DNA from 3 places in the Paenibacillus sp. FSL H7-0350 genome. Region 2 is predicted to be linked to each of the others. Evidence: riboswitches for the same ligand, from Rfam matches in the RefSeq annotation. Region 2 holds a riboswitch; each other region holds the start of a gene.
What was found. A riboswitch is a leader RNA that binds a small molecule or an ion and turns the genes downstream of it on or off. The one in region 2 is predicted to bind cyclic di-AMP.
Positions count from the first base shown of each region.

Region 1 (7,570 bases), 570 kb from region 2:
CACGATCATCCACGAGATCGGGCACCAGTATTTCTACGGCCTGGTGGCCAGTAATGAATTCGAAGAAGCCTGGCTTGATGAGAGCTTCACCTCTTATGCTGAAGACCGGCTAATGGAACAGGAATACGGCGTGGTCTCAAGCCTGCCGCTTCAGTCCAGCCTGGTCTCCTCTTCACAGCCTCTTACGCTGGAGACCTGGAAATACACTGGTGATGATGCCTACACGCGCAATGTGTATATCCGGGGCAAGCTGGTGCTGAAGGATATGGAACGCATCGCCGGAACCAAGAATATGGACGCCATCCTCGCCGCCTATGCCCGCAAATACCGCTTCCAGCATCCGTCCACCGCCGACTTCCAAAAGGTTGTGGAGAAAGTGACCAAGCAATCCTGGCAGACTTATTTTGAGCGTTTTGTCTATAGCGGGGGTGCACCCGACTTCGCAGTTGATGATATCAGGCTCACGGTCGGACGGGACAACGGCGACGGCGGGGGGATCCGCTATAACGCTGTGGTCGATGTAAGCAATAAGGGCAGCCTGTACCCTGATGTTCCCGTGAAATTCACCTTCGCAGACGGGTACACTGTGCAGCAATACTGGAATGACGAGGGTAAGGCTACCTCCTTTGAGTTAGCGTATAAAGCTCCGCTGGTCTCCGCAGAGATCGATCCGGGGCATTCCATTCTGCTGGAGAGCAGGCATCTTAATAATTTCAAAATGGCGGAGCTTGAGCCGCGCACACTCTCCCGCTGGACGCTTAGCGCATCTACTCTGCTTGAAACCCTGCTCGGAACTCTTGTCTGGTGAGGTGAAGGAATGGTGAAAAGTTCAATTGCCCGCGGTTGGATCAGCATGAAAGAACAGTTCTATATATTGATTCTGCTATTTATCTACCGGCTGTTCTGGGGTTATTTCCTGTACAAATTCATTAAAAGTGCGGTTGTCCCCGTCCTGCTACGCTACCCGGATGCGAATGCCGGCGGCAGCGGAATAGGCAGGCTGCTGTATTATATCGAGGGGCAGACTGCGCTGCGCACCGACCCCGCCGTCCAGCACTGGCTGTGGATGCTGCTGGCGCTGACAGTGCTAAGGCTGCTGCTGACTCCCTTTATCCGTGCAGGGCTGCTGCACGAGCTTCATCAGGAGCGCGACGGAGCGCGGGGACTGTTCTTTTTCCCGGGAATGAGAAAATATGGGCTGCCGGTGCTGGCGTTCAGCCTGGCCGAATGGGCACTAACCCTCCTGCCGCTCTATTGGCTGCTTCCACGCATGTACCGTCATCTGCTCAGCGGCGTTCTCGATGTTCAGCTCCTGCTCAAGCTTGTGCCCTGTGTGCTGGGCTGGCTGCTCTATCTATTCCTTGTCCGCAAGCTTCTGCTCTATATGCAATTCGGCTATACCGCAGGTACCGGCATGTTCTCCTCGCTGCTAATCTGCCTGAAGGTGTTGATGCCTTCGATCGGTATTTCCGTCATTCTGGGGGCGGGAAGCCTGGCCGTAATTCTGCTCTGTAGCGCCTCTGCTCTGTTCTATCCCGGATTGCCGGCACTTATGCTCCGCCAGGCAGCTCCGCTGCCCTCCACGCTGTTCAATATGTGGGGAATCGCTGCCCAGTACCACCTCTGGTCCAGTAAATCATTTCCACAATAATAAGCTGCTACAGCGGCATACTAAAAAGAGTCACAGCCCCTCATCAGGGAGCAGGACTCTTTTTTGCTTGAAGAGAAGGACAAAAGCATTTGCAAAAGGGTAAATCGTCTGATACAATGATGCCTGTACCACTAGTAACAAAGTTGTAATCTTTCAAACAGAATCTTCCGTATCTATTGCAATTTAATCAATGTCGATAAGTCACTGTTCTGGTGCATAAAACGCCGAATTCCCTGCACCGGGAAGTGGGGGAACCATATTTTGGGTGAATTGATCTCGCTTTAGAGGGGTCATAGGGGAACCTTCTACCGAATCCTTAAGCTAACCTCGCAGGCCCTGGAAGGAGTACATCTTTTGATTAGACAGAATTTCAAGAAAAAATGCACCGCAGCGGCGCTGGGTCTTGTGATGGTATTCACACTCGGAGCGGGCAGTGCCTTCGCAGATTCCAAAATGGATACTGTGATTTCAAAAACCATTGGAACGTCGTATAAAACCGGGGGCACAACCACCAGCGGCTTCGACTGTTCCGGATTTACCAAGTATGTGTTCAAGAATGTCGGGCTTACCTTGCCCCGTACATCCAAAGCACAGTACAAAGTTGGAACAACAATATCCAAGAGCAATCTACGCTCCGGAGATCTCGTGTTCTTCAATACTCTGGGTAACGGAGTTTCCCATGTCGGTATTTATGTTGGAAACGGGAAGTTCGCACAGTCCTCCAGTTCACGTGGTGTAACCATCAGTTCGATGAGCCAGTCTTACTGGGCCAACCGCTACGTTGGCGCCAAAAGAGTAATGAGCACAACAGCCTACCAAGCTGTCGCTTACGATTGAACTTTTGAAGCATACCCCGAATATTTCATCCTCTAACAACTAAATGTAACTTATACGAGCCCGGGATGATTATTGCCGTAATCATTTCCGGGTTTTTCCTTTTCCTTATTCTACCTTTTACCCGAATCCACAGCCTTGAAACAGCATTTTATTGCAAAAACAAAGAAAAAATCATATAAAACAACCCCGGCGCATAGATATGAGTCTTTCGAAAGGGCTATAACTCTAAAAAACAGCAAAAAAGATGGATTAATATGTTATAAGTGATTGCCAAGCGCCTTAGTCTTTGTTACAATTATCGCAGTGAGCTTTTAGTAACATTTTTGTAATTATTGAATCGCTTTTAACAAAGGTTTTGTCATGTATTGAATGAACCGCTAATCCTAATCAACAGTCGTGCCGAGTTCCCTAATGAATTAGGGAAACGGGGGAACCACTTTGGGTGAATTGACCTCCTATTCTAAGAGGGGTCATAGGGGACCTTCAACCGAACCCTTAAGCTAACCTCGTAGGCATTGGAAGGGGTATTTACTTTTGAAGAAGAAGCTAGCAGCCGCAGTACTAAGCTTGTCCATTATCTTCACAATCGGAGCAGGAAGCGCTTTCGCGGATTCCAAAATGGATAAAGTGATCGACAAAGCCATCGGAACCAAATACGTATCCGGCGGTACATCAACTAACGGGTTTGATTGCTCCGGATTTACAATGTATGTTTTTGATAAGATCGGCATTAACCTGCCCCATCAATCCGGCTCTCAGTACCAGATGGGTACTGACGTGTCCCTTGACGAGATGAGACCAGGCGATCTTGTATTCTTCAATACAAGCGGTAAGGGCATATCCCATGTAGGTATCTATGTTGGTGACGGCGAATTCGCCCATGCCTCTTCCTCACGCGGTGTAACCATCAGTTCGCTGAGTGACAGCTATTACGTCAACCGCTACGTTGGCGCCAAACGAATCATGAGTACAGATGCCTACAAGACTGTAGCTTCGGATTCCCAAGACAACGATGATGTACAATAATTCTTTGTAACCTACGCTCTTTTCCAAGATTTTTGCCGAAATCTTGGAGAAGGGCTTTTTTTTGTCTATAAAATTACTTACCCGTCTCTATATTTGTAAAACACCGATTCTGTACTTTCAGAAAATAATTATTGGCGTTTGTCAAGTTTCTGCATTTCCGCAAGGAATTTGCGTCGAAACTGGCTGTTTTTGTATATAATTAATAGAAGAACAAGTGGAAACGGCTTTTCCGTCCTTTAAAAGCAGTTTCGGCTGGAAGGAGGCCTCCCGTAATGATTAGCTCCCCGTTAACCTTTTATGTGGTGCCTATGGAACCGCAGCATGCCGCTGAGATCTGTGAGTGGAGCTACAAGCCTCCGTATAATATTTACGGCTGGATGTCCTGGGAGCAGATGCAGGCGCTGGGCGTGGAGTTCGGAGACCCGCAGCTTCGCAGTGAGCAATATGTATCTGTAGTGAACGGACAGGGGGATCTGTGCGGCTTCGCCCAGCTCTTTCCGATGGAGGGGGTAGTCCGGCTTGGTGTCGGAATGCGGCCCGAGCTGTGCGGCCATGGAATGGGGCATCTGTTCATGAAGGCTATTGTGCAGGCAGCACGGGCGCGATACCCGGAGCGTGAGATCGACCTGGAGGTGCTGACCTGGAACCAGCGCGCCATCCGCGCTTACCAGAAATGCGGATTCACTATAACGGATACCTATGAACGCCGCACCCCGACCGGCAATAAGCCTTTTTATTGCATGGTCTATGAGGAATAGCACTGGAGACAGATTGATTTGCAAAAAAATGGATCGTTTGTGTTCATTTTTTTGACACAAATACTATGATAACGCTTCACCATCCGCTATAATGGAGTCAGCAGCTTACATGGAGGGACGGATGCAGATGCAGAAATGGATCATGAGCGGTTTGTTTTTTGCCGCCTGTGCCTTTGCAGTAATCTTAATGTTTACCTTACCCGGTAAATCCGAGGTGGCGGAGCAGAACAAGCCGACCATGCCGGAGGTTGTGCTGGACGCTGCTGGCGCAGAAGCTACAGTGAAGGCCAATTGTATCTCCTGCCACGGTGACCAGCTTCAGGGCGGGGCGGGACCCAGCCTGCAGCAGGAAGGCGCTTCGCATGACGCGCCGCAGATCTACAGCATAGTCACCAAGGGCCGCGGACAGATGCCTTCCTTCAAAGACAGGCTGGCCCCTGAAGAGATTGCGAATGTAGCCCTATGGCTGGCCGAGAAGAAATAATCCGCAACCTGTACAAACACCATGCTCTTCATTTCAAATGTATAATGCCCGTGACGAGGATAACGAATGATCCTTGCACGGGCATTTCTATTGATCAGATATTCCTATTGTCTCCATAGGAGCCTTGTCCTCTAGCGGGTCTTCTCAAATGCCTCATTAAATTCATGCGCCTGGCGGAGATCAAGCTTCTCCACATCTGCAGCCAGCCGCAGAACAACCGTCTTGTAATCAATGGTGATATGCGGGTGATGGTCAAAGGCCTCCGAAATTGCCGCTACCTCATCCACAAAAGCAATTCCCTTCATATATTCACTGAACATATATTTGCGCACCAGCCTATCCCTCTCCAGCTTCCAGCCCTCAAGCTTGCCGATCTGCTCCTGAAGTTGTTCCTCAGTTAATTGCAATTCGTTTCCTCCCTTGCTAAGTTAACGGTTCCTTAATCCTTCTTGCCTTCAAATAAAACATCCCTCAGCTTCTGAAAGTCCAAGGGATGTGCCAGGCTAAAGATTTTTGATTAAATGTATTCTGACATCCCGGCAATTAGTACTCCACTTCCAATTTTAACATGGCTGGATGCCCGGGACAAACCCGCTGCCGCATTTCCCCCCTGTTTTATACAAGAACGACCGAAGCCAGATCCTCATCGCCCAGCAGAATATTAATGCGGTGTGTTTCTTTATCGTACATTACAACTCCGCTGCCCACCTGAATGACCGGCTCGTTGCCCAGCGCGTAGAACAGGTCTTCCGCAAGCGCCTCCCAGACCTCCTGCCTTGATTCCTCCGGCAGATTTGTCCACTCTTCAGGCTCCATTTCAAAAAAAATGTACCCGTCTGCAATCCGTCCAACGGCTCCTGTCAGTTCAACCAGAATTTCACCGTAATCTCTGCCATGCTTAACTCCCACATCAATCACTCCGTTTTCTTCGCTGATGAATAATAACCTACCTTATCTATTATAGCCGAAAAAATCACTTCACAAAAAAGGGAATGATGTCGATAAAGAAGAATATACGTGATTTGGTTACGAACAGAGTGTTCTCCCGCGGTTCAAGGACGAAATACGCGGTTAGTCGATCACTTCTTAATTCTCATGGACGAGGTGTATAAATGGAAATCTCAACAATTCTAGGCCTGGTTTTTGGTCTGGTCGCAGTAATCTGGGGGATGATTCTCAAGCATGCTCCGCTTGCAAGCTTGAACAACCCCGCTGCCTATGTCATCATTTTTCTTGGCACGGCTGCCTCCATCTTCATGGCCTTTCCGATGTCGGAAGTCAAGAATTTCCCTAAGCTGTTGAAGATCCTGTTTACGAAGAAAAAGATGGTCGGTAAGCCCGAACTGATTACCATGTTCATGGAATGGGCATCCATTACCCGCCGCGAAGGACTGCTCGCTCTGGAATCCAATGTCGATGAAATTGAAGATAACTTCCTCCGAAACGGCATGCGGATGATTATTGACGGCAATGATCAGGAGTTCGTCCGTGATGTATTAATGGAAGATATTCATGCCACTGAAGACAGACATAAGGCCGGAGCCTTGATCTTCTCCCAGGCCGGGATGTATGCCCCTACACTAGGGGTACTCGGGGCTGTTATCGGGCTGATTGCCGCCTTGGGTGATATGAGTAACATGGACGTCCTGGCCCATGCGATTGCCGGTGCCTTCATTGCAACCCTGCTCGGGATATTCACCGGTTATGTTATGTGGCACCCTATGGCGAACAAGCTGAAGCGGATATCCAAACGCGAGATTGAAGTCCGCCTGATGATGGTGGAGGGTCTGCTCTCCATTCAGTCCGGGGTGTCTACCATAGCCATTAACCAGAAGCTGTCCGTCTTCCTGACTCCGTCCGAGCGTGCCAAGCTGAGCGAGAAGGAGGGGGCTTCCAGTGAGCAAAAAGACTAGGCATGAGGAACATGAAGAGCATGCCGATGAATCCTGGCTGCTTCCCTATTCCGATCTGATGACCCTGCTGGTTGCTCTATTCCTAGTTATGTACGCCATGAGCGCTACGGACGCCGTGAAATTTCAGCAAATGGCTGAAGCCTTTAATTCAGCGCTCAGCGGCGGCGGCGGCGTCCTGGAGTACCGGTCGGATTCCCCGACCAGCACCCAGCTGGACCAGGGCAAGCAGGATAAACTGAACAATGTGATTGCCAAGAACACCGGCACCTCCGATCTGTCCAAGCTCCGTGCCAAGGAGCAGGAGGATCTGGAGAAGCTGAAGAAGCAGTTCGACCAGTACATTAAGAACAACGGGATGACCGACTTGCTTAGCACCAAGCTGAATCAGTCCCAGCTGATGATCACGATTAGCGACAATGCCCTGTTCGCTTCGGGACAGGCTATAGTGAAGGACGAATCCCGCCAGCTGGCTAAGTCGATATCCAACATGCTGCAGCAATTTCCCGATTATGAAGTATTGGTGCAGGGGCATACCGATAATGTTCCAATCTCCAACAGCACGTACTCCTCGAACTGGGATCTTAGCGTAGATCGCGCCCTTGAGTTCATGAAGATTCTGCTGCTCAATCCCAACCTGGACCCGACGAAATTCAGCCCGACCGGCTCTGGCGAATACCACCCCATCGCTACCAATGCTACGGCTGCCGGGCGGGCCAAGAACCGCCGGGTAGAAGTATCTATCCTTCGTAAATATAAGGATGCTGCTGCAGAGACCACGGATGTCTCTAATGTAACAGCTCCCTGAATAGACATGAAACCAATAAGAGCTGCTTTCGAACGACCCCTGTCAGGGTCAATCGGAGCAGCTCTTATTATAGGTATGGCATTATTATCTTATTGC
Region 1 covers NZ_CP151972.1:4,493,279-4,500,848, reverse strand. The annotation lists gene NYE24_RS20670 (M1 family metallopeptidase) at 1-808, shown strand, start outside; gene NYE24_RS20665 (hypothetical protein) at 818-1,651, shown strand; cyclic di-AMP (ydaO/yuaA leader) riboswitch at 1,864-2,002, shown strand; gene NYE24_RS20660 (C40 family peptidase) at 2,060-2,488, shown strand; cyclic di-AMP (ydaO/yuaA leader) riboswitch at 2,876-3,018, shown strand; gene NYE24_RS20655 (C40 family peptidase) at 3,023-3,514, shown strand; gene NYE24_RS20650 (GNAT family protein) at 3,787-4,272, shown strand; gene NYE24_RS20645 (cytochrome c) at 4,400-4,756, shown strand; gene NYE24_RS20640 (4a-hydroxytetrahydrobiopterin dehydratase) at 4,888-5,163, opposite strand; gene NYE24_RS20635 (hypothetical protein) at 5,372-5,665, opposite strand; gene motA (flagellar motor stator protein MotA) at 5,869-6,669, shown strand; gene motB (flagellar motor protein MotB) at 6,653-7,474, shown strand; gene NYE24_RS20620 (pseudouridine synthase) at 7,564-7,570, opposite strand, start outside.
Region 1: another riboswitch for cyclic di-AMP. It lies ahead of NYE24_RS20660 (C40 family peptidase); the one in region 2 lies ahead of NYE24_RS23135 (hypothetical protein).

Region 2 (7,570 bases):
GTGTATGTGCGCCAAAAAAGCGTATATTCCAATCAATGCGCGGCAGCAGCAGCGTCTGTGCACCTGTGTGATACCTATTCATATGTTCCAATTTGCAGCACCTGCCTTTGATTTGGGTAAATCTAGCCGTAATCATCCCATCGCTTAAGTACGTTAGTAGTTATTATAATATACATAGGCAATAGAAAAAGGGTAAAAAATATGGCTAAACAGCGAAGGGAAGCAAATAAATGACGAAGATTAATAATCCAATAATCCCTGGAATGGCACCAGATCCCTCTATTATTAGAGTGGATGATGTGTATTATATTGCGACATCCACGTTTCATTGGAATCCCGGCATTCAAATTTTCAAGTCAACCGATTTAGCGAACTGGGAGCTGACGGCCTTTGCCCTGAATAAAGGTGAAGTGAATCTAAGAGGCACTAATACTCCAGCCGGGATCTGGGCACCGCATCTATCCTATGATTCTTCTACAAACCGGTACTGGTTAGCCTATTCGCATATGTTGAACATGGCAGGCCGTGAATTTAACTCGGATTCCTATGTCATGTGGGCAGAAGATATCCATGGACCCTGGTCGGAGCCTATCTATCTGACATCCATCGGTTTCGATCCGGCGCTGTTTCATGATGAAGACGGCAAACACTATGTGTCCATTCTTGAATGGGAGACCCGTGAAGGGTATCAGGCGCCTGGACATATTGTGATCGCTGAATTTGATTTGAATGAGGGGAAGATCGCTGGACAATGGCACCGGGTGACGCAAGGATTCACCAGCCGCGGCTGTGCTGAAGCACCGCAGATCTATAAATATAGAGATATGTACTATCTACTATTAGCTGCTGGCGGAACGGGATATGCTCATGGTGTTGAGCTGGGACGTGCGGAGAATATTTTTGGCCCCTATGAACCGCATCCGTCGGGAGAGCCCATTATCACCTCCTCGCCGCGCCATCTATTCTCACTGGGTAATCCGGATGCCGGGCATTTTGAGATGTATAATCCAGGCTCAATCATGCAAAAAGCAGGTCACGGCTCATTAGTTCAAACCCAAACAGGCGAATGGTACATTGCCCATCTAATGTCACGGCCTGTGGAAGGAACGCTTTTAAACCCATTAGGCCGTGAAACCTCGATCCAAAAAATGCATTGGACAGTAGACGGCTGGCTGGAAATGAAGGATGGATCGAATGTAGCCAAAATGGAAGTTGAGGGGTTAACAGGTGTTGAATTAGAGGGGGACAGGCTCTCTCATGATGTATTCGATGATTTTAACCAGGAGCACTATGATATTCATTTTCTGACTCCATACCGGGACCAGCAAGCAGCATGGGTGAATACGGTTGAACGTCCGGGTTACTTACGCATTCATGGAGAGAATTCTTTCTTCTCGCAGATTAATCCGGCGATGTTGGCCACGCGTGCAACCTCCCTTCATTATGAAGTTCAAACCAAGGTGGAATTTCATCCCGATCATTATTCGGAAACGGCGGGGATGGGGCTATACTATGATTCGAATAATTGGCTGTATGTTCACTTGACCCACTCCGAATCAGAGGGCACCGTTCTATCTGTGCTGCAGGCCAAGCTGGGGGAACGTATTGAATTGGTCCACAATTACATTCCAGTCCCTGAAGACACAGCGGAGCTCAAGCTGATCTATCATTCAGGCATCGCGAGTATCCTTTACCGCTTCGGGGATAACGGGGATTGGCAAGCTTTTGCAGAGAATATCGATGCTCTCTATCTGTCGGATGAAGGCGTGAACGGGGAGCCGGGGGAGATTGGCGGATTTACAGGCTTGTTCAATTTCATCGGCTCCGTGGATGCCCACCAGCATGACTCCTACGCTGATTTTGAGTACTATAGAGTTAAGAATTACTAACAGGAGTGGTGAATGGTTGTGAAGAAAAGTAGACAAACCCCCGTGCTGGTCGCGGTCTCTATCCTGCTCATTATTGTCAGCAGCCTGATCCCCTCGGCTCAGTCGGCTTGGCTGGGGGCGTTACAGACTCTTATGCTGGGAGCCGGATTGCTCGGCTGCTGTATAGCTTTTTGGCGGTTTGCCAAGGGCGGTAAGGGTGGTAAGGGCAAGAGCTGAGTTCTATGTACTGAACGGTTGGCGAAGACAGGATCGATGCATCGGATGGTTGAGCTATGTAAGGTGAGCCAAGCACTGCATGGATGCTGGTGCTGAGAATCAAGGACTAAGTCGCGGCGGATGCTGCGGCTTTTTTTGATAGAATCTATATGTTTTGGGATCCCCGCAAAGTACCTGAGTCATTTATCGAAGCTAAAGCCCCACTTTGAGGGGTCATTTTGTTTTGTAGGGGGACCCAGAGGCCCTTATTTTGTGAAAAAGACCGATTCTCTCCCCTTTGCGGACAGAGAGGACGTTAAAGGGCTGTGTGGAGAGGGAAATGAGGCGGAATAGGTTAATTAAGCGCCTCTCAGTCCGCATGGCCTTCGGAATGGTCCCATTTGCCGAAATAGGGGATCTGTAGTCCGCATGGCTCACCATCCATCACCTTCTTCGACATCCGTACCCTAATCCCGCCACATCCAACTCGTTCCGCGGCTCTCATTCCTATAGCCCGCGTATCCCGCGTTATACCCAGTCTCATCCCGCCGAAGGACGATGGACCGCAGGCAAGGCAGAATGGGCGGCTGCCATCTGTTCGCGTATTCCTCTAAGCCGGGCCTTCAGCTCGGGGATGCTGCAATCCAGGATCTGGCTGATGTCGGGCAGGGGGAGCTGGATGCCGTACCATAAGGCACAGGCAACGTGATCGTCCCAATTAAGCAGGGCAGCAGCGCAGCGGCTATGATCCCGGGCGAGCACAGTACATTGGCGGATGCACTCTCTGTAGGCAGCCGCAGCAGCGCTGTCCCCTGAGAGGCTGCTCTTCAGCCATAGTGGATGGAGTGCCACGAAGGTGGCGGTGGTTGCTTGCTCGGCGCGGGCGCCTGTTTCCAGCAGAAGGCAGCTTAGCGCATAGACGGGACTGCTATATTGCCGGGTGTAGTGGTTGAATCCGGCAGCAGCAGCTGCCGTGGGCGATAAGGGGTCAGGCATGTGGTCACGTTCCTTTCTGAATCTATACTGTGCAATTCATTCCAGCGCGCAAAAAACCGCAGGCAGAGGAGGACCTCTGCCTGCGGTTGTGGATAACAGGCGTAAGACGCCTGGCACAAAAGCGTGGCGGATCAGGGCTCTCTCCTTACGCTTACGAGGTTAGCTGTCGGATTCGGACGGTGAGAGTCGCCCTACCTGCCGGAGACCTGCGCGTGGCATTCTCCTTCGGATTCACCCCAAGTCGGCCTGACGGCCGGATGGTTCCCCCGTTTTCCACATGACGGAAATTCAGCGTGCATGCATTGCTTGTTTTCATGAATGCATTCATTTGCTTTCAACACGAATCATACTCTTTTCGGAGGGGGTTTGTAAAAATGGAAAAGAGTGCTATTCGCCTTTTTTTCAGCAAATGGCTGAATGGCTGTGCATAGGGAAGCTAAAACACCTATATGTAGCAGATTATCTGCCATTTATCTCGCTCAAGCGCTGTTTTTTATTTTTGGCAGAGATCACCACCACAGCGGAACCTTCTGATTCTTCCAGGCAATGATCCGCTTCACCTCACGAACGGTTCCTGTTGTAATCTCATAGTCGCTGCGCTGCGCTGCATGAAGGTCCAGGAAGTGCAGCATCCCTCCATAAGTCCCAACAGCCAGCAGCGTCTCATCCGGATTGATAGCTAACCCTGAAATAGTGCTTCCGGCATAATAACGCCACAGCTCCCGCCCCTCTGCATCAATGAGCCTTAAGTAGCCATAAGCGTCGCCAATGACAACACCCTCTTTCAGCGCTGCCGCTGCATACACCCGGGCTTCCTCGTTAACAAGCGGATATTCCTGGTCTGCCGGGAGTTTTCCTGCTACCACATCTTCAAGGGGAACGGCAAGGGTAACGCCATTATAGAAGTGGCAGGCATTGAACCATACGCTATGCTGGTCCTTCGTAAATATAGTATAGTGCGGGTAACTGGATTCCGGATTGAATAAGTGAACCTGCCCTGAAGTTATGTCATATAAAAGATGATCACTGCCCTGGCTGCCATAGGAAATCCATCTTCCATCCGGAGAGACGGCACCATGCGGCATGTCAATTTCAATGTGCTCTATCTCATCTGCTTTATATTCTTCGAGATCAGGATGCAGCAGATTCACCTCCCAGGGCTTCTCCTCCGATTGCTGGACCAGGAAAATTCCCTGGCTCATAACAAGCAATAACGCCCCGCCCCCGTTAAAAGGAATGACCTGCTCCAAGGGTAACGCCTGGTCCAGGCTGTCTATGTCCAAGACGGGAAAGTCCGGGTCCAGCGCTTGAATCGTTCCATTCAGCTCACGCCATGAGAGGGTTGCTACAACTGTGCCCTGAAGTGTGCTGTTCATGGATTGCATAATGGTAATCCCCTGAGTTCCGGCGAGCGCATAGAACTGATTATCAGGTGATGCCCCAACCAGGCTAAACTCGCCGAATACGGAAATAACATCCTTATGTACAACCACAACTGCATTCTTCTCCCAGGGGGTACCGGTGCTGAATACCACAGCATCATCACTGATGAAATGGATACCGCGAATCGCCTGCATCTCCTTCTGAAAGTGGCCGGAGAGCGGCCACGTTGCCGCCGGCAATTGCGCCCGCAGCTCAGCCATCTCACCGTGCTCATTAGCTCCTCGAATCATCTTATAGATTTTGGCGGCGAGGGTCCCGCGTGTATCCTCTGCGGGTTCATTTCCCGCTTTGTCCCAGCCTTCAGTCAGTCCTTTATGTACGAATTGGTTAACGTCGCCCGCATAACGCTGCCCTTCTTCACGCCATTTGGCAGCCTGCTCATTTTGTAGCCAGTTCAATTGATCAGTCCTCCTGTTCCAGATATATATAAATATACATATTTTACATCAATGAATCGCAAAAAAAGGTGCTGCTCCTGTTGAGAGAACAGCACCTTTGTGTATATTACAGAACAGCAGCATCCATAAGCTCTTGAAGCTCAGGAAGATTGAAGCCCTTGACTGCCCGGTCCCCGGATACAGTGACTGGAATGCCCATGAAGCCCAGCTTCTCCACTTCCTCCTGATAGACCGAGCTTGTCATCACATCCCGCACCTCGAAGGGAATGCCTTTGCTCTCCAGCAACTGCTTGACCTGATTGCATTCGCTGCAGCCGGAGGTCGAATAGACAATTACGTTCGCGCTCATTGCTCCACTGCTTCCTTTATCGCTTTTTGGGTAATCTTCCAGTGTGAGGTGTTCCAGCGGACTTCGCTGTCCTCCAGCAGGAAGATTTGCGGGGATTCATGCTTGATTCCGAAATCCTCAGCAATCTGATTGGAGACAGGACGGTCTTCGATCACATGGACAACGGCTGCAGGAGTATCTGAATGCTGTGCATAGGCCTGGAATTCTTCGTTGGCCTTGGCGCTGATCGGACAGGTGGTGCTGTGCTTGAAGAGCAGTTTTTTGCCAGGCTGCCCGATATATTGCTCTAGTTCTTCCTTAGTGTGAATTTGTTGAATAGACATCGGAGGATCACCTTCCTGGGTAAGAGTTAATGAAACCTGTTGTCAACAATTGTGTTGTTAACAACTATTAATCATGATTGTAACATAGTTCAAAATTAAAGCAAAAGTAAAGTTCTGCTTAGTCCGGCCCCTCCCTTGAAGGATGTTGTTAACGGCCCGAGGCCATGCTAATGTGAGAGGGATGAATCTAGGCTCGGTGCATAATCATGCAGATATGAGGGGGGAGCTCATGAAAAGGGTTGCTTGTGTTACCGGTGCTGACCGTGGACTGGGATTGTGTCTCGTTCGATCTCTTTTGGAGAGTAAGTACATGGTGTTTGCCGGACAGTATTTGCCGGACCCTGCGGCATTGGAAGCTTTGAAAGCGCAATACCCGGATAGCCTGAGGCTGGTCCCTCTTGATATCGGCAATGCAGGGAGCGTAAAGGAGGCTGCACGGAGTATTGCCGGGAGTACAGGGCACCTTGATATGATTATCAATAACGCGGGGATTATCCACCGGTCGGATGATGCAACGGTGCTCGTGGATATGGATGATGAAGCGATGGCGGAGATTTATAACGTGAACACGCTTGGTGCGCTGAGAGTGAGCAATGCATTGATGGGCTTACTGCTGCAAGGCCGCCAGCGTCTGGTGATTAATATCTCGTCGGAGGCCGGAAGCATCGGACGGAACAAGCGGATCAATATGTATGGCTATTGTATGTCCAAGGCCGCACTTAATATGCAGTCTTCGCTGCTGCACAATCATCTGCGTGCGATGGGCGGACAAGTGATGGTCTTCCATCCCGGCTGGCTGCAGACCTATATGAACGGGGAGAAGGATGCGAAGGCGCCTGTAACTCCTGAAGAATCGGCAGGCAAGATTATGACAATCGTTCATAACCATAAGATGTATTTGGCTGAAGAACCGGCTTTTATCGATCTGGACGGCAATCTCTGGCCCTGGTGACACGAACATTCAGGACAGGCTATCTTGGCAAAAGAGAGGTGTGTACATCATGTCTTCATACAAAGCACTGGCGTTCGGCAGCTATACTGAAGTGAAGTACCATCCCTTCGAGGGAGTAGACCGTGAACTGGAGCAGCTCCTTGAGCCCGAGTTCCATGTGGTCTCCACGGAGGATTACGGACGGATGAACCGGGCAGAGCTGGCAGAATGCAGACTGGTGATCTCCTATACGGAGTTCTCCGAGGAGCAATTACCCACTGCGCAGAGCGGGGCCCTGCTCGCTTATGTGGCTGGCGGCGGCGGGCTGCTTGTCGTGCACAACGGCATATCCCTGCAGCGTAATCAGGAGCTTGGGGCGATGCTTGGTGCCCGGTTCACCCATCATCCGGCGTTCACAGCGCTGCAGATGAAGGTGACTGCGCCGGAGCACCCGATTATGGAGGGGATATCTGATTTTGTTATAGAGGATGAGCCTTATTATTTCGAGCAGCATCCCCACTTCGGGACAACGGTGCTGGCCGAATATCCGCATGACGGAGCGATGAGACCGGCGGCATGGTGCCATGCCTTCGGTGAAGGCCGGGTGGTCTATCTGATGCCTGGGCATCATCTGCCTTCCTTCTCCTCAGAGCCGCTGCGCCGGATGATCCGCAGAGGCGGATTGTGGGCTGCCGCAATGCTGTAATACGTGACGCTTATGATAAAAGGCAGGATACCGCTTGGATAACATGCGGTGTCCTGCCTTTGTGTAAGAAATGGGATGATCAGCTATGATGCCCTATTTCGGGGGCTTAAGCATCAGCAACAGGGACGACCTCGTTCTGATGAAGAGCTTCCAGTACCTCTGCCCGCAGCGTATCGGTGAAGGCGGCCCAGACCTTTTTGCCGACATCCAGCTCTTCGCGCCCAATCGATTGCAGCGTCTCAAGCCATACCCGCTTGTCATTAATGAGTCCGAGCTGGTCCTGAATGTCCTTATAGAAGGCTTCATGGGCATGGAATTTCTGATTTAGCGCAAAAGCAGC
Region 2 covers NZ_CP151972.1:5,059,942-5,067,511, forward strand. The annotation lists gene NYE24_RS23120 (AraC family transcriptional regulator) at 1-82, opposite strand, end outside; gene NYE24_RS23125 (family 43 glycosylhydrolase) at 231-1,889, shown strand; gene NYE24_RS23130 (hypothetical protein) at 1,908-2,105, shown strand; gene NYE24_RS23135 (hypothetical protein) at 2,625-3,080, opposite strand; cyclic di-AMP (ydaO/yuaA leader) riboswitch at 3,215-3,384, opposite strand; gene NYE24_RS23140 (hypothetical protein) at 3,590-4,921, opposite strand; gene NYE24_RS23145 (glutaredoxin family protein) at 5,028-5,270, opposite strand; gene ytxJ (bacillithiol system redox-active protein YtxJ) at 5,267-5,593, opposite strand; gene NYE24_RS23155 (SDR family oxidoreductase) at 5,823-6,545, shown strand; gene NYE24_RS23160 (ThuA domain-containing protein) at 6,595-7,230, shown strand; gene NYE24_RS23165 (CHAD domain-containing protein) at 7,337-7,570, opposite strand, start outside.

Region 3 (7,570 bases), 3.6 Mb from region 2:
TTAACTCATCCATGGACGCCTTAATCGCGGCAGGATCGCCTGGAAGAAGCTTGAATCTCGCCTCCAGTACAATATACTGTCCGCTGGCGAAGAGGCTGCTGCGGTATCCCCATTCCAGCTGATCGCTGTGCAGGGTGAGGAGCTGGCCATTCTGATCGATCACAAGCGCACTGTGCAGGACATCCTTCACTTCACCGCCGTAGGCTCCGGCATTCATATACAGAGCCCCGCCTACCGTGCCGGGGATGCCGCAGGCGAATTCCAGACCGGTCAGCTCCTGCTCCAGCGCATAGCGCGAGACATCGATAATCTTCGCCCCGCACTGCGCATACAGCAGCCCGTCACGGATGCCCATCCCGGACAGATCCGAGGTCTGGAGCACGATGCCGCGGATGCCTCCGTCCCGGATAATGACATTGGAGCCGTTGCCGAGAATCGTAAGCGGGATCTGATGATCAAGGGCATAGGCAGAGATGATCTGGATCTCTTCATATGTAACCGGGGCAGCCAAGATATCCGCTTCGCCGCCCATGCGGGTATAGACCAGATCCTTAAGGCTCTCACGGCGCTTCAGCGAGCCTGCTGTTACTAGCGGCTGTAAATCCTCATATATGTTGTCAATATTCATTCTTCATACTCCTAACTCTATGAACAAGGTAATGGTGGTGCTCATCGCCGGGCCATCACGGCTTCAGCAACCACAACTTTAACAACGAACAGGCTCCCTTGTCAATGACAGGAGCCTGTTAAGAAGCTGCATATAGCAATATTATGCTTCGAAATTCCTAATTATACCCTATTTGACAGCCGCCGTGCTCTCGGAACGGAATTCCACCCGCCGTGCGGACCGTTCCTCCTCCTTCATCCGGGGACAGGTATAACACAGCCGCCCGCCCTCAGTCCTGTAATACATGCAGCAGCGGTTACGCATCTGAACCGTCTGCTGCGGGTCCGCGAGCGATTCGATTCTCCGCACCTTCACCTGGAACGGATTCCGCGGCATCCCGAATACGGCAGCAGGCAGCTCATCCTTCAGATAGGCGTAATCCTCCTCCAGCCGGCGTAGCTGGAGCGGATCTGTAAGCTCAGCAGCAAAGGCTTCCGCATAATAATTGAATTTGGTCGGCATCTGTCCCCAGATCTCCCCAAGCGAAAGGCCACTCACCTGTGAAGCCATGCGGATCAGCGGCACGGCTGTGCTCTGGTAGAAGCTGGTGAGCACCTCATTGCGCCAGGCCTTCCGTTCAGGCTCATCCGCAGGAGCTTGTCCCATCCCCCATTCACGAAGCGAGAAGGCAACACGGCAGTAGCCGTCTGCCGGAACGAGATGCAGCTGAAGGTTCCGTAAGCTGAAGTCCGGTACACATAGGTAGCCGGTCACGGAATACTGGACCGCGAGTGCAATAATGCTCAGATAACCACCGAAATACGCACCGGCCGCTTTATCGTCAAGCGCCTTCATCAGCGGCCGGTAAGCCTCCATGAAGGTCCTCATCCCCGCCTCTTCTGCCAGTTCTGCAACGGCGAAGGAATACACGGCTCCTTCGGGTACCTTAGCATGGAGATCGAACTTGGAACTATATTCTTGCCTCAGGAATTCATTCATGTTCCTCTCCTACAGCCCGGCAACTTTGTACGCAGCCAGCTCGTAAGGCAGACAGAGCGGCACACCTGTACGCGGATCAGGCACAATATCCGCCTCAATGCCGAATACCTCACGCAGCACTGCCGGTGTCATTACCTCATTCGGAGCGCCTTCACTGATCACATTGCCGGATTTGATCGCTACCATGTGCTGCGCGTAACGGGAGGCATGGTTCAAATCATGGACAACCATAATGATCGTCCGGCCTTCCTGCTCATTCAGCTTCTGCAGCAGCTGAAGCACCTCCAGCTGATGGGCCATATCCAGGAAAGTCGTCGGCTCATCAAGGAACAGAATCTCCGTCTGCTGTGCCAGCGCCATAGCGATCCAGGCCCGCTGCCGTTGTCCGCCGGAGAGCCGGTCAATCGGCCGGTCACGGAATTCATTCATACCGGTCAATTCAATCGCCTCGGCAATAATGCTGCGGTCTTCAGGCGTCAGGCTGCCGAAGCCCTTCTGATGCGGATACCGGCCGTACCCTACCAGCTCAGATACCGTTAAGCCGTCCGGGGCAGTAGGATTCTGCGGCAGAATCGCCAACTGGCGGGCCACCTCTTTGGTAGACAGATTATGAATGGACTTCCCGTCCAGCATGACATTCCCGCTCTTAGGCTTCATGATCCGGGCCATCGTCTTCAGAATCGTGGACTTCCCGGAGCCGTTCGCTCCGACGAGCGCCGTAATCTTCCCTGTCGGAAGCGACAGATTCAGCCCCTTTACAATCATTGTCTCCGCATATCCGATGCTCAGCTGCTCTGTATTTAAACGTTCCGACATGATAACACTCCTCGTATAAATGTAATGGAGCAAGGCTCCTCTATTATAAATATGGCTATGAAACAGACAAGCTCAATTATTGCTTATAGATTGATGATATTGATTCTCATTATCTCTGTCAACTAAAACGTAAAAACGGCCGCCTCCGCATGAAGCAGAAACAGCCGTCTTTCTATAATCTTCTATATTATTTATGCAGATGGAAAGGAACCGTGGCGATGACAATATCCTTCTGATTCATCAGATAAGAGCGGATGAACAAGCTGGTCTGATTATGCAGCACCGCCTGCCACCAATGCTTGGTAACGAATTGCGGAATCAGGACGGTAATATGATCCGTTGAAGAGGTCTTCCACTCTACTGTATCGATGAATTTCACCAGCGGGCGGATAATACTGCGGTAGCGGGAGCGCAGTACGATCAGGCGTACTCCGGGGTTCCACTCCTCCCACTTCTGCTCCATCTTGTGAATCTCTTCTTCATCAAAGCCTACATATACAGCGACCACATTATCAGTCAATGACTTCGCATAGCTGATCGAATGTAGTACTGCGCGGGTCACACCGGCGACCGGAACGACTACGGTGCTTCCTTTGATACAAGGCTTATCGGTAGCGGGACAGATCCGCAGCTGATCGGCAATATTCATATAATGGCGGTGAATCCGGTGGAACACGATAATGACGACCGGCAGGAAGATGAAGGCCATCCACACGCTGGAGAATTTGGTGATAATGAAGATCATGGTGATCGTTAACGTGGTGAGCATCCCGACCGTATTCACGGCGAACTTGCTCTGCCAGCCTTGCGGCTTCGTTCTGTACCATTGGACCATCATTCCTAGCTGCGACAGCGTGAACGGAATGAATACCCCTACTGCATATAATGGAATGAGTCCTTCCGTATTCCCGTGAAATGCAGCTACGAGCACTGCCGACATGACGCCGAGGAAAATAATGCCGTTGGAGAAGCCAAGCCGGTCGCCGCGCACCATGAAGGCATGGGGCAGATATTTGTCTTTGGCGAACATGAACGCCAGCAGCGGGAAGGCCGAGTAAGCCGTATTGGCTGCCAGGAACAGGATAACCGCCGTAATCCCCTGAATGAAGAAGTACAGCCCGCCACGGCCGAAGGTAGACTCGGTAATCTGTGAGACCACGGTGGCCTTCTCATCGGGCATGATGCCGTACCAGTAAGCCAGCAGCGTAATGCCTGTGAACATAGCTCCGAGAATGAGGCCCATGAGCATCAGCGTTTTGGCTGCATTTTTCTCCGCCGGCGCTTTGAAGTTAGGAATGGCATTGGAGACCGCCTCTACCCCGGTTAGGGCCGAACAACCGGAGCTGAATGCCTTCAGCAGCAGGAACATACTGACATTGGAGACTGCCGTACCAATCTCAGGAACGTGTGCATGAGCCCCGCCGGTTGCATATTTGAAGATCCCTGCGATAATCAGCACGAAGATGGAGACGACGAACAGATAGACCGGGATGGCGATGAACGAAGCCGATTCGGTCACCCCGCGCAGATTAACAATCGTTAAGAGTACGATAACAGATACCGCTATGAGGACACTATGATTATGCAGATTTGGAAAAGCTGAAGTGATCGCGTCCGTCCCCGCCGAGGCGCTTACCGCCACCGTCAGAATGTAATCCACCAGCAGCGAGCCGCCAGCCAGAAGCCCAGTATGCACTCCAAGATTGGTTTTGGCTACAATATAAGCTCCTCCGCCCTGCGGATAAGCGAATATCGTCTGCCGATAGGACAGAATCAGAATAGCCAGCAAGCCCAGTACGGCTAATGCAATTGGCAAGGAGTACCAGATGGCGGTGAACCCGGCGGCCACCAGTACGATTAGAATTTGTTCTGTTCCGTAGGCTACAGACGAGAGCGCATCAGAAGACAGGACAGCCAGTGCTTTCACCTTGGATAACTTTTCATGATCGAGTTCGTTCGACTTCATCGGACGCCCGATCAATAGTCGTTTTACCTTGCTTACCATTGTAGTAACAGTTCCTCTCTTGGTTAAGTTGAAAATGGGGTTTCCCTGCGCTGTTTTCATAAGTGGATTTCATAAATGCAGGCACCAAAATAAGCATACGGAAATGATCCGCATGCCTAATGTGCATGGTCATTATCCCACTAGTGGCTTACGAGGTTAGCTGGCGGATTCGGACTGTGGTAGCCCTACGGTTACAGCCCTTGCGGCCTGCTCCGATTCACCCCTTTTGGCCTTGGCCAAAGTGTGGTTCCCCCGTTTTTCCTTCCGGAAAATTCAGCGCATATTCAACTTCTCACAAGGACTAATATTAAGCTACAATACGTCTTCCGTAAAGCGTGGAAACAAATGAAAAAAGAATGAAAAGCACTCAAAACAACCAAATTCATCATCCGGTATGTCTTGATCTTTCATTCTCTTTCATTATCCCTTTATGGCGTGATTTTACAGGGTTTTTGTATATTATTTTTCGCTAAAATTAAGGGGATTCTCTTCTCTTCCTTCTGCCCGTCAGCTTCTTACTCTGCAGTCTCCTCTTTCCGTCCTGTCCAGAGCAGAATGGAGATTAAGACAAAGGCTATAAGTGCAAGCAGAGGGATCGTAACAAATCCGAACCAATTCAGATAATCCTTGTTGCACGGTACGCCGATGGTGCAGGGAAGCACCTTGCTGAGCGCCGGAATTTTCTGCTCTGCATAATGATAAATAGAGATACAGCCGCCGATCAGACTAAGGGGAAGCACATAAGGAATGATCCGCTTGTCCGCCCGGTAGGTGGCGATCCCCAGCAAGAACAGCTGCGGGTACATGAAGATCCGCTGGAACCAGCACAGCTTGCACGGCTCGTAATGCAGGACCTCACTGAGATACAGGCTTCCCGCTACAGCCACCACACAGACGAACCAGGCCAAGTAGAGACAATTACGCCGGCAGAAGGTAGAGAAGGCTGTCATTGGGCAGCTCCCGCTGCTGCTGTAGCTGCTTGAATCTGAGCGTCAATCTCCTCCATATTGAAAGGCTCCTTCACCTTGATGCCGTTCACGAACAAGGAAGGTGTATTCGTTACGCCCGCATCCGTGCCAAGCTGAATATCCCGGTCCAGCTCCTTCGCATAGGTGCGGTCGTCAATATCCTTGCGCAGCAGGTCATAATCGACCGGCAGCCCCAGCTGCTTGGCGAGACTCACCATGAAGTCAGGCGTAGCCCACTCCTTATCTTCATTCCCCTGGTTGGCATAGATCGCATCGAAGTATTTCCAGAACGCTTCCTGGTTCTGATGATACACCGATAGCGCTGCCAGGGAGGCCGTTCTGGAATCCTTGCCGATGAAGGCCAGATTCACGAAATAGAAGGCTGCTTTATTCTGATCTACATAACCCTGAACGATCTGCGGTTTGATCACACCGGTGAACTGGGCGCAAGCCGGACATTTGAAATCGCCGAATTCCACAATTTTAACCGGAGCATCCTCCTTGCCAAGCCGCATCATTTCGCTGTAATTGAAGGCAACCGGCTTACTGTCTGTACCGGCAGGAGAAGAGTCCTTCGAAGCAAGTATGAATAAGCCTACAAAAATAATAACGACGATAGCCACCGTACTCACGATCAGAATTCTCGTTTTCTGCTTCTGCTGTTCCTGCTCTGCCCTGCGCTTCTCCTGCTTGCTCATTTGGGGAGCCATGACATTGTTCTTTTTTGTTTTGCTCAAAGAGAGTTCCTTTCCGTCCTCAGGACTGTCGTGATAAAAGAATAGTTACTTTCAAATTATATAATGTTAACTCTCTTGTTGGCAATCGCTGCTTATACGGCTTCGTTCTCCTCTGCTGACTCCCCGCCCCCTGTATCCTTGCCGAAGAATACCTCCGGGGAATGCTCCTGCGACTGCAGCTTAATTCTGAAGAAGAATTGTGTACCGCCTCCCTCTGCCGGTTCTGCCCAGATCTCTCCTTGCATCAGGTCTACAAGCTTCTTGCAGATCGCAAGGCCCAGACCCGTTCCGGGGTATTTGCGGGTATGCGACGCGTCCACCTGCGAGAAGGACTGGAAGAGCAGCTGCAGCTTATCCGGGGAGATGCCAATGCCGGTGTCGCGCACCATGAATTGCAGCGCCTGAGCGGTCTCCCTGACGCCATAGGACTCCACCTTAACCGTTACCGTGCCGGATGGCGTGAATTTCACCGCATTGCCGATCAGATTGATCAGAATCTGGCGGATACGCACAGCATCCCCGGTGAACTTGTCGGGAAGCCCCTCTTCGATCACAAGCTCCAGGGATAACGGCTTGTCTTGCGTGCTCACCACGAACAGATCCATACAGCCCTGGAGAAGCGCCTTCAGCCCGAATGTATCCTTGGTCAACGAGAGACTATCCGCCTCCAGCCGGGAGATATCGAGAATATCGCTCATCACATGCAGCAGAGCGTGGCTGCTTGTACTCTGAAGCTGCAGGAGCTCCAGATGCTCGGGATTGCTGATCTCCTCGGCCAGCAGCTGGTTGACACCGATAATGCCGTTCAGCGGTGTGCGAATCTCATGGCTCATGGTGGCAAGGAACTCGCTCTTCATCGTCACAGCACTCTCCGCGGCATCCCTGGCCTCCAGCAGCTCATACTGATACTTCATAAGGGCTGTCACATCCTCGGCCACAATATAGACCCACTGCTCCGTATGATGTAGCAAAGGAAAGACGGTGACACTGCAAATCAGCTGCGCCCCGCCTTTGCTCCGGACCTTCAGCTCAAGCTTTGAGGACTGGCCCCGTGACGCACGTGTTACGGCATCCCGAACAGCCGCTTCATCCCGTTCGCTGTAAAGTATCGCCTTATAATTCCCCAGTTCCTCTCTGCTATATCCGGTAATGTCCCGCAGAGCAGGATTAGCACTGATAATCTTCTTGCGTGCAGGATCAATACAGATCACCATATCAGGGTTATGCTCAAACAGCGCAGTATACCGCTGCTCATTAAAAGCTGCTGACTGGAGTATCCGCTGCCGGTCCCTGTACAGCAGAGCAAGGACGATCGACACAATGAACAGGAAAGAGCCGCAGAGAATCATTCCCAGTATGGAATCCTGCAAATAGAGCACTTGTCCGGCAGCACTGGTCTGTTCTCTTATCGGGAATGAAGCGCCCGCCATGGCAGCGT
Region 3 covers NZ_CP151972.1:1,077,728-1,085,297, forward strand. The annotation lists gene murB (UDP-N-acetylmuramate dehydrogenase) at 1-628, opposite strand, end outside; gene NYE24_RS05005 ((2Fe-2S)-binding protein) at 797-1,606, opposite strand; gene NYE24_RS05010 (ABC transporter ATP-binding protein) at 1,616-2,422, opposite strand; gene NYE24_RS05015 (APC family permease) at 2,610-4,427, opposite strand; cyclic di-AMP (ydaO/yuaA leader) riboswitch at 4,557-4,716, opposite strand; gene NYE24_RS05020 (disulfide oxidoreductase) at 4,943-5,377, opposite strand; gene NYE24_RS05025 (DsbA family protein) at 5,374-6,132, opposite strand; gene NYE24_RS05030 (ATP-binding protein) at 6,225-7,570, opposite strand, start outside.
Region 3: another riboswitch for cyclic di-AMP. It lies ahead of NYE24_RS05015 (APC family permease); the one in region 2 lies ahead of NYE24_RS23135 (hypothetical protein).